DNA from 3 places in the Burkholderia sp. BCC1977 genome. Region 1 is predicted to be linked to each of the others. Evidence: riboswitches for the same ligand, from Rfam matches in the RefSeq annotation. Region 1 holds a riboswitch; each other region holds the start of a gene.

What was found. A riboswitch is a leader RNA that binds a small molecule or an ion and turns the genes downstream of it on or off. The one in region 1 is predicted to bind cobalamin.
Region 2: another riboswitch for cobalamin. It lies ahead of U5771_RS10375 (HoxN/HupN/NixA family nickel/cobalt transporter); the one in region 1 lies ahead of U5771_RS11265 (TonB-dependent receptor domain-containing protein).
Region 3: another riboswitch for cobalamin. It lies ahead of cobG (precorrin-3B synthase); the one in region 1 lies ahead of U5771_RS11265 (TonB-dependent receptor domain-containing protein).

Annotation. Positions count from the first base shown of each region.
Region 1 covers NZ_CAJPGQ010000010.1:80,326-84,022, reverse strand. The annotation lists gene U5771_RS11270 (LysE/ArgO family amino acid transporter) at 1-113, shown strand, start outside; gene U5771_RS11265 (TonB-dependent receptor domain-containing protein) at 232-2,160, opposite strand; cobalamin riboswitch at 2,473-2,666, opposite strand; gene U5771_RS11260 (helix-turn-helix domain-containing protein) at 2,775-3,697, opposite strand, start outside.
Region 2 covers NZ_CAJPGQ010000009.1:63,323-67,019, reverse strand. The annotation lists gene U5771_RS10385 (cobalamin biosynthesis protein) at 1-324, opposite strand, end outside; gene cobA (uroporphyrinogen-III C-methyltransferase) at 321-1,070, opposite strand; cobalamin riboswitch at 1,240-1,475, opposite strand; cobalamin riboswitch at 1,601-1,864, shown strand; gene U5771_RS10375 (HoxN/HupN/NixA family nickel/cobalt transporter) at 2,051-3,109, shown strand; gene cobW (cobalamin biosynthesis protein CobW) at 3,135-3,697, shown strand, end outside.
Region 3 covers NZ_CAJPGQ010000009.1:41,251-44,947, reverse strand. The annotation lists gene U5771_RS10280 (precorrin-8X methylmutase) at 1-621, opposite strand, end outside; gene cobG (precorrin-3B synthase) at 614-1,975, opposite strand; cobalamin riboswitch at 2,082-2,273, opposite strand; gene cbiE (precorrin-6y C5,15-methyltransferase (decarboxylating) subunit CbiE) at 2,491-3,697, shown strand, end outside.

The DNA of each region.
Region 1 (3,697 bases):
CGAAGATGTCGCTGACGTTCATGCACGGGCTGTCGCGCGTATCGGCCGTCGTGATCGCGGGGTTCGGCGCGATCCAGTTGATCGCGGGCGTGCGGGGCGTCGCAGGGGCCTGACGCGTATCGCGGTGCGAGCGAACGCGCCCGCGCGCTCGCGGCCGGCGACATCCGGTACCCGCGCACCCGTTCGCATCGACACCCGCGAACATGGGCGCCGATGCACCGGCCACCCCGCTCAGAACGTATAGCTGACCTTGCCGAACGCGGTGCGGCCGAGCGTGTTGTAGCCGTATGCGGTCATGTACTGGCGGTCGAACAGGTTCGACAGCGTCGCCGACACCGTCAGGTGCGCATTGATCCTGTACGACGCGCGCAGGTTCACGCTCAGGTACGACGGCAGGTACGTCGTGTTGGCCGGGTCGTCGAACGTCGTGCCGCCGTAGCTCAGCGTCGCGCCCGTGCTCAGTGCGTGCAGATGGAATTCGTCCCACGTGTGGTCGACGTTCACGCTGACGGTCTGGCGCGGCCGGCGGTTGAGCCAGCTGTCGTTGGTCTCGTCCTGCGGATTCAGGATCCCGATCGCGACGCTCACCGGCGTCGAGGGGCCGATCGTGCCCTTGTACGACAGGTCGATGCCGCGGATATGCGCACGGCCGATGTTCATCGGCGAGAACGTCGCGGGGTTGTACGCGATCAGGTTGTTGACGCGCGTGTCGTAGATCGCGGCGCTGAACGTGCCGTACGCGGTGTTCGCGTCGAGCGCGGCCTCGACCGAATCGCTGCGTTCCGGATTCAGGTTCGGGTTGCCGTAACCGGGGTAGTACAGGTCGTTGAACGACGGCAGGCGGAACGCGTTGCCGTACGACACGCGCGCCGTATAGACCGGCGTGATCGCCCACGACAGCGCCGCGTTGCCGGTGTTCACGGCCTTCCCGGCGATGATCTCGTGACGGCCCGCGACGAACAGCGTCACGCTGCCGAGCGTCGCCGACTGATGCAGCGAGAACGCGGAATCGTTGCGCGTCGGCACGCCGTCCGGCACGTCGACCGGCAGGAACGCCTGTTCGCGCGTGAAGTCGTACGCGACCTTCGTCTCGCCCGACAGCGGCAGGCCGAACAGGTGGAAGCCGTGCTCTTGATGGGTCAGCGACGTCGACGAGCTGATGCGCTGCGAGTTGATCTGGTCGGTCGGAATCGTCGGGTCGCTCGCGTACAGGAACTGACGATCGTTCGCATAACCGAACGACTGGTCGAACTGCGTGTCGGGCGTGAGATCGAGATGGAACGCGATGCCCGTGGTCAGCTGATGATCGAGCTCGCGGTTCGCAAAGCCGGCGTTGTCATAGGACAGGTCGGAGCGGTGGTACAGCGCGAACGTCGAGATCGACCAGTTGTCGCGCGCATAGCCGAGGCGCGCGTCGAGATCCTGCGCGTGATACGGATTGCGGCCGTCTTCGTGGCCGTACGCGAACGGCCGCGTCGCGTCGATGCCGGCCGTGTTGTAGTCGTGCAGGCCGAGCGTGTAGGTGAGGCCGCCGAGCGCGGCCAGCGGCCCGGTCGACGGCACGGTGCCCGACGTGCGCAGTTGCGTGTCGAAGGTCTTGTTCGAGCCGCCGCCGAACGACACGGTGGTCTGGTTCGGCTGGCCGGCGGCGCGGCGCGTGAACAGCTGCACGACGCCGCCCATCGCGTTCGCGCCGAACGACGCGGCAGCCGGCCCCGAAATCACCTCGACGCGCTCGAACGCGTCGGTCGGCAGGTCGGCCCACGGCGCGATGCCGGTGGTCGGCGAGCCGATCCGGATGCCGTCGATGAACACCGCGACCTGGCTGGCCGACGAGCCGCGGATGCTGACCGACGCGGACGAGCCCGGGCCGCCGTTCTGCGAGACGGTCACGCCCGGCAGCGTCGCGAGCGCCTGCGTGATGCTCGGGTCGCTCGGCGACAGCCGGTCGAGATCGGCGCGCGTGAGCACCTGCGTCGTTGCATAGCGCTGGTCGAACGACTCGGGCAGGTGCCGCGTGTCGGTCACGCTGATCGTCGGGAGGTCGGCGCCGTCGGCGGGTTGGGGCGGCTGCGCGGGCGCCGTGTCGCCGGCGGCGTGGGCGATCGGGGAGAGCAGCGCCGTGGTGGCGGACGTGGCGAGAAGGTGGCGAAGATTCATGGGGCAGCGAGCGTGATGGTGTTGCAGGTACGGCGAGCGTAAGCGGGTGGCGGTGCGTACCGCCTGGTTAGGGTGGGTCTATCGCGAGGCCGGGCGGCGTGGGCGGTAGTCGCGCGGGGCGGACGACACGGCACGGCACACGCGTGCGGACACGCCGCGCGGATTGGCCGCGCAACGGCACGACGCTTCCGGCGTGGAAGCGGAGGCGGAAAGATCGGACATCTGAAGGGTCCTGAGGTCGGGCCGTCCATGCAACGGGGCGACCGCCAAAGACGGTGCTGGCGCATCGGGACACCCCGCCCGGTGCGGCTGCTTGGACCTCGGGTCGATGGCAGGTCTCCTGGCTCGCGGGTCGCTATTCGCACCGGCCTTCCCGGTTTCCCAGTGGCGTGGGGTGGTGCGGATTCGCCGCTCACAGTTGCGGGGGCAGCCGCAGATTCGAGGCGCTGCCTCTCCTGCGTTCCCTTTTGATCCCGTCTCCGGGAACCATCAGCGCGCAAGCGTAATGGCGAGCGCGCCGGCGCGTCAATTATCGAAGCGCGAAGGGATGCGAAAAAACGTCAGTGTTCGCCGCATGCTTTCCGAAACCTTTCTGGTGAAGCATTCGAACCGCTTTACGTCTGATGAAACGGGCCGTTGGCAGCACGGCAATCGCGCCGGAACCGGCTCGGCGCAATGCCCGTCCATCGCACGAACGCCCGCCTGAACGCTTCCTCGCCGGCGAACCCGAGATGCGTGGCAATCCGGGCGACCGGCCAGTCCGATTCGCGCAGGCAGCGCCGTGCGACCTCCGCGAGGCACTGCTCGCGCAACGCGTGATAGCCGCTGCCTTCGGCGGCCAGCCGCCGCCGCAACGTGGCCTCGCTGACGCCGAGCCATGCCGCGAGCTCGGCGAGCGGGGGCAGCGCCTGCTCGCGCGCGAGCGCCGCGTCGAGAAAGCCGCGCACCTGCTGCGCCCATGACACGACGGCCGGCGCCGCATCGATCAGACGAAACGGAAAATCGACGAGAAACGCGGCCAGCTCGCCCGGCTGGCGGATCACGCGGGCATCGAGCCGCGCCGCATCGAACCCGAAGCCATAGGTCTTGCGGCCGACGTCGACCGGCGCGTTGAATAGCCCGAGCAGCGGCATCGCGTCGTCGCGGCGCGGATGGCCGAGCCACACTTCGTCCGGCCGCAGCGGCTGCCCGATCAGCCAGCCGAACAACTGCAGATAGCAGAACAGCCCCGTCAGGTCGACGAGGCACGCGGCCGGGCTGCGCGTGCGGCGCAGCGAATCCATCCGGAACGTCGCGCGTCCGTCGCGTACCGCGAGCGACAGCGCGCCGGCGCGCGGCGTCAGCATTTCGCAGAACTCGGCGGCGCAACGGATCGCGTCGGCGAGCGTCGCGCAACTGAGCAGGCAGCGGCACATCAGGTCGACTTCCTGCTTGCGCATCGGCGGATGGCCGTTGCCGCGCGCGACCTGCGCCTCGAGCCGTTCGATCGCGTCGCGGTACAGCGCGACGAAGCCGCCGGGTGTCGTGGCCGCAGCGG
Region 2 (3,697 bases), on a different contig from region 1:
GAGCAGCCGGCCATGCGGCGCCGCCAGTCGCGCGCACGGTTCGGCCACGCCCGCGACGCCGAAACGCGCGAGCGCGGCAGCCGACGGGGCGCTCAATGCCGGTTCGGCGCACTGCGCGAGCCGCGCCGCGTCGAACGCGACGAGCGGCCAGCCGCGGCGTGCGCACAGCGTGCGCAGCGAACGGGCACGCGCCTTGTCGGCGAGCGTCGCGACGACGGCCGGCTCGGCGTCCGGGTAGTGCGCCAGCGCCGCGCGGATCGCGGCATCGAGTTGCGCGGCCGTCACGCCCGCGCGGAACCCGACGCCGAGCGCGACGCGCATCATGCGCGGCCGCCGAGCGCGGCGCGCATCGCCGGATCGTCGGCGAGCGCCGCGACGCGGCCGATCACGACGATCGCGGGCGAACCGATACCGGTCGCGCCCACGCGTTCGACGACGGTGTCGAGCGTCGCGAGCACGTGCCGCTGCCCGTCGCGCGTCGCGTTCTCGATCGCCGCGCACGGCATGTCGCCGGGCACGCCGCCGTCGCGCAGCGCGGCCACGATCGCGTCGAGCCGGCGTATGCCCATGTAGATCACGACCGTCATCCGGGTCGCGGCCAGCGCGCGCCAGTCGGGTTCGTCGGCGCCCGCGCCGTGGCCCGTGACGAAGATCACGCCCTGCGCGTCGCCGCGATGCGTGACCGGAATGCCGAGCGCGGCCGGGGCTGCGATACCGGCCGTGATGCCGTTCACGACCTCGACCGGGAAACCGGCCGCGCCGAGCGCGAGCAGCTCCTCGCCGCCGCGGCCGAACACGAACGGATCGCCGCCCTTGAGCCGTGCGACGCTGCGGCCCGCGCGCAGGTGCGCGAGCATCGCGGCGACGATGGTTTCCTGCGGCGTCGACGCATGGCCGCCGCGCTTGCCGACGTGCTCGATGCGCGCGTCGGCGCGCGCATGGCGCAATACGTCGGGGTTCACGAGATCGTCGACGAGCAGCACGTCGGCCGCGGCGATCGCGCGCACGGCCTTCAGCGTCAGCAGATCGGCGTCGCCGGGGCCGGCGCCGACGAGCCAGGCGCGGCTCATCGGACGCGGCACGGCGCACACCGTGTCGTAGCAGTGGGAAGGGGCAAGCGAGCGGCACATCGACGGCCGGCGGACAGGCAAGGCATGACGGATCGGGCGAAGCCCGCGCGAGCGCGGGCGGAAAGCGCACCCCATCCGTCCCCCGCGGATCGGGCGTTCGGCGAGCAGCGGGCTCGCCCCTTGCGTCGGCCGGTATCCGGGCTGGCCGCTTGCCAGGCCGCAGCCTTCCCGCCCGCTGAAGGGCAGTGGCATCGCGGGCGGCCTGGGCGCGTGCGGGGGAACCGCGGCGCGCGGGCGGCGTACCGTTGCGGGGACAGCACAGGCCGGGCGGACTTCCGCCTCCTGTTTCCCGTTTAACTGCGTGCGCGGAATGCGCATGCGAGCACCGAACGCGGCGCATACGATAGCACAGCGGTCGGCCCGCGCGAACCCGCCGTGCGGGCGCCGCAGGCGCCCCCGGCGCGGTGCCCCGGCCGGGCCGAACGCACCGCGCCGGCCCGTTCCGCCTTGACGCTCCCCGCACCGCCGCCTACACTCGCACGCGTTTTGGTGCTCGCGCGCGCTCCTCCGGCGCGCGCAGTTAAACGGGAAACAGGGAGCCTGCCTGCGCCGCAGTCGAGCCAACCTGTGCTGCCCCCGCAACGGTAAGCGAACGCGTCGCGCCCAGCGCGATGCAGCGCCGCTTCGCCGCATGCCTGCCGCATGCGGACGACCGCCACTGGATGCCGTGCATCCGGGAAGGCGAAGCGGCGTGTTCGTCAGCCCGGATACCGGCCGAAACGTTGGGGTTCAGCGCCGCGGGGAGGCGGCGCATCGTCCACGGCCGCAGTTCGCCGGACGCCCGAGCGTTGCCCGCTTCCTCCGCCGATCCGTCAGCCGCTGCGCGCGCGGGCCGGGGGCGAAGCACGGCCAGCGCCGCGCGCCGGGCCGACGACGGCCGTGTTGGCATTCACCATGTCGACCGTTCGCAAGGGAGCATCATGCTCGGCTCGTTCTTCCGCCTGTTCAACGACAGCCCGTCCGGGCTGCGCGGCAAAATCGTCGCGATCTATTCATTGCTCGCCGCCTTCAACGTCGGCGCGTGGATCTGGGCCTTCGTCGCGTTCCGCGACCAGCCCGTGCTGCTGGGTACCGCGCTGCTCGCCTACGTGTTCGGGCTGCGCCACGCGGTCGACGCCGACCATATCGCCGCGATCGACAACGTCACGCGCAAGCTGATGCAGGAGGGCCGCAGCCCGCTCGGCGCGGGCCTGTTCTTCTCGCTCGGCCATTCGACGGTGGTGATCGTGATGTCCGTGGCGGTCGCGCTGACCGCGGCATCGCTCGCGCGCTTCGAGAGCATGAAGACCTGGGGCGGCGTGATCAGCACGAGCGTGTCCGCGTTCTTCCTGCTGGTGCTCGCGGCCGCGAACCTGCTGATCCTGATCTCCGTCTACCGGACCTTTCGCGCAGCCCGCCGCGGCGAGCCGATCGTCGACGCCGACCTCGACATGCTGATGAACCAGCGCGGCGTGCTGGCCCGCCTGTTCCGGCCTTTGTTCCGCCTCGTGTCGCGCAGCTGGCACCTGTATCCGGTCGGCTTCCTGTTCGGCTTCGGCTTCGATACCGCGACCGAAATCGCGCTGTTCGGCATTTCGGCCACGCAGGTGCAGGGCGGCCTGTCGTTCTGGTCGGTGATGGTGCTGCCGGTGCTGTTCACCGCCGGCATGACGCTCGTCGACACGACCGACGGCATCCTGATGATGGGCGCGTACCGCTGGGCGTACGTGCGGCCGATCCGCAAGATCTACTACAACATGACGATCACGTTCGTGTCGGTGCTGGTTGCCGCGCTGATCGGCGGCATCGAGGTGCTCGCGCTGCTCGCGGATAAACTCTCGCTGCACGGCCCGGTGTGGAATTTCTCGACGATGGTCGCATCGCATTTCGGGATGCTCGGCTACGTCGTGATCGGCCTGTTCCTCGCGTGCTGGATCGTGTCGGCCGCGATCTACCGCATCAAACGCTACGACGAGATCGACGTGACGCTCTCGGCTTGACTCCCTTTTCGACACAGGACCCACCATGACCCTACGCAAGCTTCCCGTCACGATCGTCACGGGCTTTCTCGGCAGCGGCAAGACCACGCTGATGCGTCACATCCTGCAGCACGCCGGAGGCCGCCGCATCGCGGTGATCGTCAACGAATTCGGCGAGCTCGGCATCGACGGCGAAATCCTCAAGGGCTGCGGCATCGGCTGCGAGGATGCAGAGGGCGCCGAGGGCGCGCAGGGCGAAGCGTCGGGCCAGCTGTACGAACTCGCGAACGGCTGCCTGTGCTGCACCGTGCAGGAGGAGTTCTATCCGGTGATGGAAGCGCTCGTCGAGCGCCGCGCCGACATCGATCACGTGCTGATCGAGACGTCGGGCCTCGCGCTGCCGAAGCCGCTCGTGCAGGCCTTCAACTGGCCGACGATCCGCAACAGCTTCACGGTCGACGCGGTCGTGACCGTCGTCGACGGGCCGGCCGCCGCGAGCGGCCAGTTCGCCGAGAACCCGCAGGCCGTCGACGCGCAGCGCCGCGCCGATCCGAACCTCGACCACGAGTCGCCGCTGCACGAACTGTTCGCCGACCAGCTGTCGTCCGC
Region 3 (3,697 bases), on a different contig from region 1:
GGCCTCCGTCGCGAGCGCGTTGACCGCGGCAGCCGCCATCGCGCTGCCGCCGCGCCGGCCGAGCAGCGCGATGTACGGCACGCCGCGGCTGTCGGCGTCGAGCGCCGCCTTCGATTCGGCCGCGCCGATGAAGCCGACCGGAAAGCCGAGGATCAGCGCGGGGCGCGGCGCACCGGCGTCGATCATGTCGAGCAGGTGGAACAGCGCGGTCGGCGCATTGCCGATCACGACGACGCTGCCGGCGAGGTGCGGGCGCCACAGTTCGAGCGCGGCGGCCGAGCGCGTGTTGCCGAGATGCCGCGCAAGGTCGGGCACTTCCGGTTCGCCGAGCGTGCAGATCACGCGATTGCCGGCCGGCAGCCGCGCGCGCGTGATGCCTTCGGCAACCATCTTCGCGTCGCACAGGATCGGCGCGCCGGCCGCGAGCGCCGTACGGCCTGCCGTGCCGGCGCCGGCCGAGAAGCGCAGGTCGTAGGCGACATCGACCATCCCGCACGCGTGGATCACGCGCACCGCGAGCTTCTCGAGATCGGGCGGAACCTGCGACAGGTCGGCCTCGGCGCGGATCGTCGCGAACGACTGGCGGTAGATTTCCTGCCCGTCGCGAATGTAGTCAAGCATCGGTGGTGTCCTGGCTGTGCCGCGCGTCCGTCAGTCGGGCCGCGGCCTGGTCAATCGTCAGATGGCGCGCGAGCGGGGCACCGAGGCCCGCGGCGGCGTCGCGCCGGTAAAGGTCGTAGCGTGCGGGCGCGACCGCGACGAGCGTGTGCGTCGCGGTGTGCGGCAACGCACAGTGGCGCTCGCAGCCGGTCAGGTGCACGTCGACCGGATGGCCGACGCGCGCGGCCAGCACGAGCGCATCGTGTTTCGTATCGGCGCGCGACTTCGCGCAGCCCGCGCTGCCGGTGCAGGCGACCAGCGCGGCCAGCGGGTCGGATCTCGTGCACACGAGACCGAACGACGCGAGCGCGTCGAGCACGGCCGGCGCACGTTCGTGCCGCACGCCGTGCACGAATACGCCTTGCCACGGGGTCATCGACAGCGTGCCGTCGCCATCGGCCTCGGCGAGTGCCGCGAGCCGTTCCAGTCGTGTCGCGTCGAGCCGGCCGAGCACGAATTGCGCGCCGACGCTGCAGCGATCCGCATCGCGCGACGGCCGTGCACCGAAACGCAGCGCGGCATCCGCAGGCGAGCGCCGCCAGCCGGCCAGTGCCGGGTCGGCGCCGAGCGGGAAGGATAGGTATTGCCGCGCGCGCTCGTGCAACGCGTGTGCGCCGCAGGTCGCGAGCAACGCACGCATCCGCGTGACGTCGGTCGGCGCGAGATCGAGGAACGCGAGCAGCAGCGCGCGGACGAGCGCGACGGCCTGGTCCGGCGCCACGTCGAACGAAGCGGGCGGATCGCCGGGCGCGACCGGCGGACAGCCGGCCAGGCCCGCGGCGATGCGGATCGCACCGTCGCCGCGACGCCACGCGGCGAGCCAGATGTCGTGCGGATGATCGAGCGCGGCCACCGATTCGCCGCCGTCGAGCTGGATCGAGAATTTCGGCGACACCTCGCCGCGGCGCGGCTCGTGCGTCAGCATGTCGAGCAGGGGAAGCGCGAGTGCGCGGCTGTCGAGCAGCGCGTCGGGATCCCGCCCCGCGAGCGGGCTGAGCATCAGGTTGCGGACGTCGTCGCTCGCGGCGAGCGCGGCCCGGTCGGCGGCGGCATCGCCGGCACACGCGCGCGGGCCCAGGCCCGCGTCGAGCAATGCGTTGGCCAGCGTGTCGGCCATGCCGTCGCGGATGCCGCGCAGCTGGAGATTCGCGCGATTGGTCGCGTCGATCGCGCCGGAGCCGCAGGCGCTAGCGGCGGCGGCAATCGCGCGGGCCTGCCGCGCGTCGAGCCGGCCGCCCGGCAGCTTGATCCGGCACAGCCCGCCGTCGGCTGCCGCGACGACGCGCACGAGCCCCGGGCAAGCCGAAGGGCGCACGACGGGCGAGGCAGGATTCGAATCGGGGGCGGATCTCAACGGGATACCGGGACAGTGTCGCGCCGCGGCCAACGCATCGGTACACCCCGCCCGACGCCGACTGGCACGCACGCACTTTCAGGCCGGCAGGTCTCCTGGCTGACAGGTCGGCGCCGGCTCCCGGCCTTCCCGGTGAAACCAGTGGCATGAGGGGGAGAACGGCTCGCTGTCTACAGTTGCGGGGGCAGCCACAGCGGCGCGATGCGCGCCCTGTGTTCCCTCTTCGGCCCCGAAGGGCACCGGCGAACGAACGGCCGTAGGATACCCGATTTCACCGCCGCTTTTCACCGCTGCTTCGCGACCGCCGGGCGGGCGCCGTGGCCGAAGCGAAACGCGGCCCGGCGGCGGCGGCCCCGCAGATGAAACGCACGGTGGAACACGGTACCATGCCGACTTTCGCAATGCGGACGGCCGCACCGGCGCCTTCACGGCCGCCGTGCGGCGACTCGATGGAATCGGACGATGGGGAAGGGTGCATGACGGCGTGGCTGACGGTAGTGGGCATCGGCGACGACGGCTACGCGGGGCTCGGGCGCGGCGCGCGGCGCGCGCTGCTCGAGGCGACGCGGGTCGTCGGCGCGAAGCGGCACCTCGACATGCTGCCCGCGCGGCTGCCGGCCGAACGCGCGGCATGGCCGTCGCCGTTCGACCTGTCGGGCCTGCTCGCGCAGCGCGGTACGCCCGTCTGCGTGCTGGCGAGCGGCGACCCGATGCTGTTCGGCGTCGGCGCGACGCTCGCACGCGAACTGTCCCCCGACGAATGGCGCGTGCTGCCCGCACCGTCGTCGCTGTCGCTGGCGGCCGCGCGGCTCGGCTGGGCGTTGCAGGACGTCGGCGCGGTGTCGCTCGTCGGCCGGCCGCTCGCGACGCTCGCGCGCCACCTGCTGCCGGGCCGGCGCCTGTTCGTGCTGAGCGCCGACGGCCGCACGCCGGCCACGGTCGCCGCCGAACTCGCCGCGCGCGGCTTCGGCCCGACGCGCATCAGCGTGTTCGAACATCTCGGCGGCCCGCTCGAGCGGCGCATCGACGGCCTCGCGCAAGACTGGCACATCGACGAAACCGCCGCGCTCAATCTCGTCGCGCTCGACTGCCAGGCCGGCCCCGATGCGCCGCGCCGCGCACTCACGCCCGGCCTGCCCGACGACGCGTACCGCCACGACGGCCAGCTCACCAAGCGCGACATGCGCGCGTTGACGCTCGGGCGCCTCGCGCCCGCACCCGGCGAACTGCTGTGGGACGTCGGCGCGGGCAGCGGCTCGATCGGCATCGAGTGGATGCGTGCGCATCCGTCGTGCCAGGCGATCGCGATCGAGTCGCATGCGGAGCGGCAGCGCTTCATCGAGCACAACCGCGACGCGCTCGGCGTGCCGGGCCTGCAACTCGTCGCGGGGCGCGCGCCCGACGCGCTCGCGGGGCTCGCCGCGCCCGACGCGATCTTCATCGGCGGCGGCGCGACCGCGCCCGGCGTGCTCGATGCGTGCTGGACGGCGCTGAAGCCCGGCGGCCGGCTCGTCGCGAACGCGGTCACGCTGCAGGGCGAGCTGGCGCTCGCCGCGTGGCGCGACGCGCACGGCGGCACGCTCACGCGCGTATCGCTCGCCCACGCCGAGCCGCTCGGCCGCTTCGACGCGTGGCGGCAGCCGTTGCCCGTCACGCTGTACGACGTGCGCAAACCCGATTCCG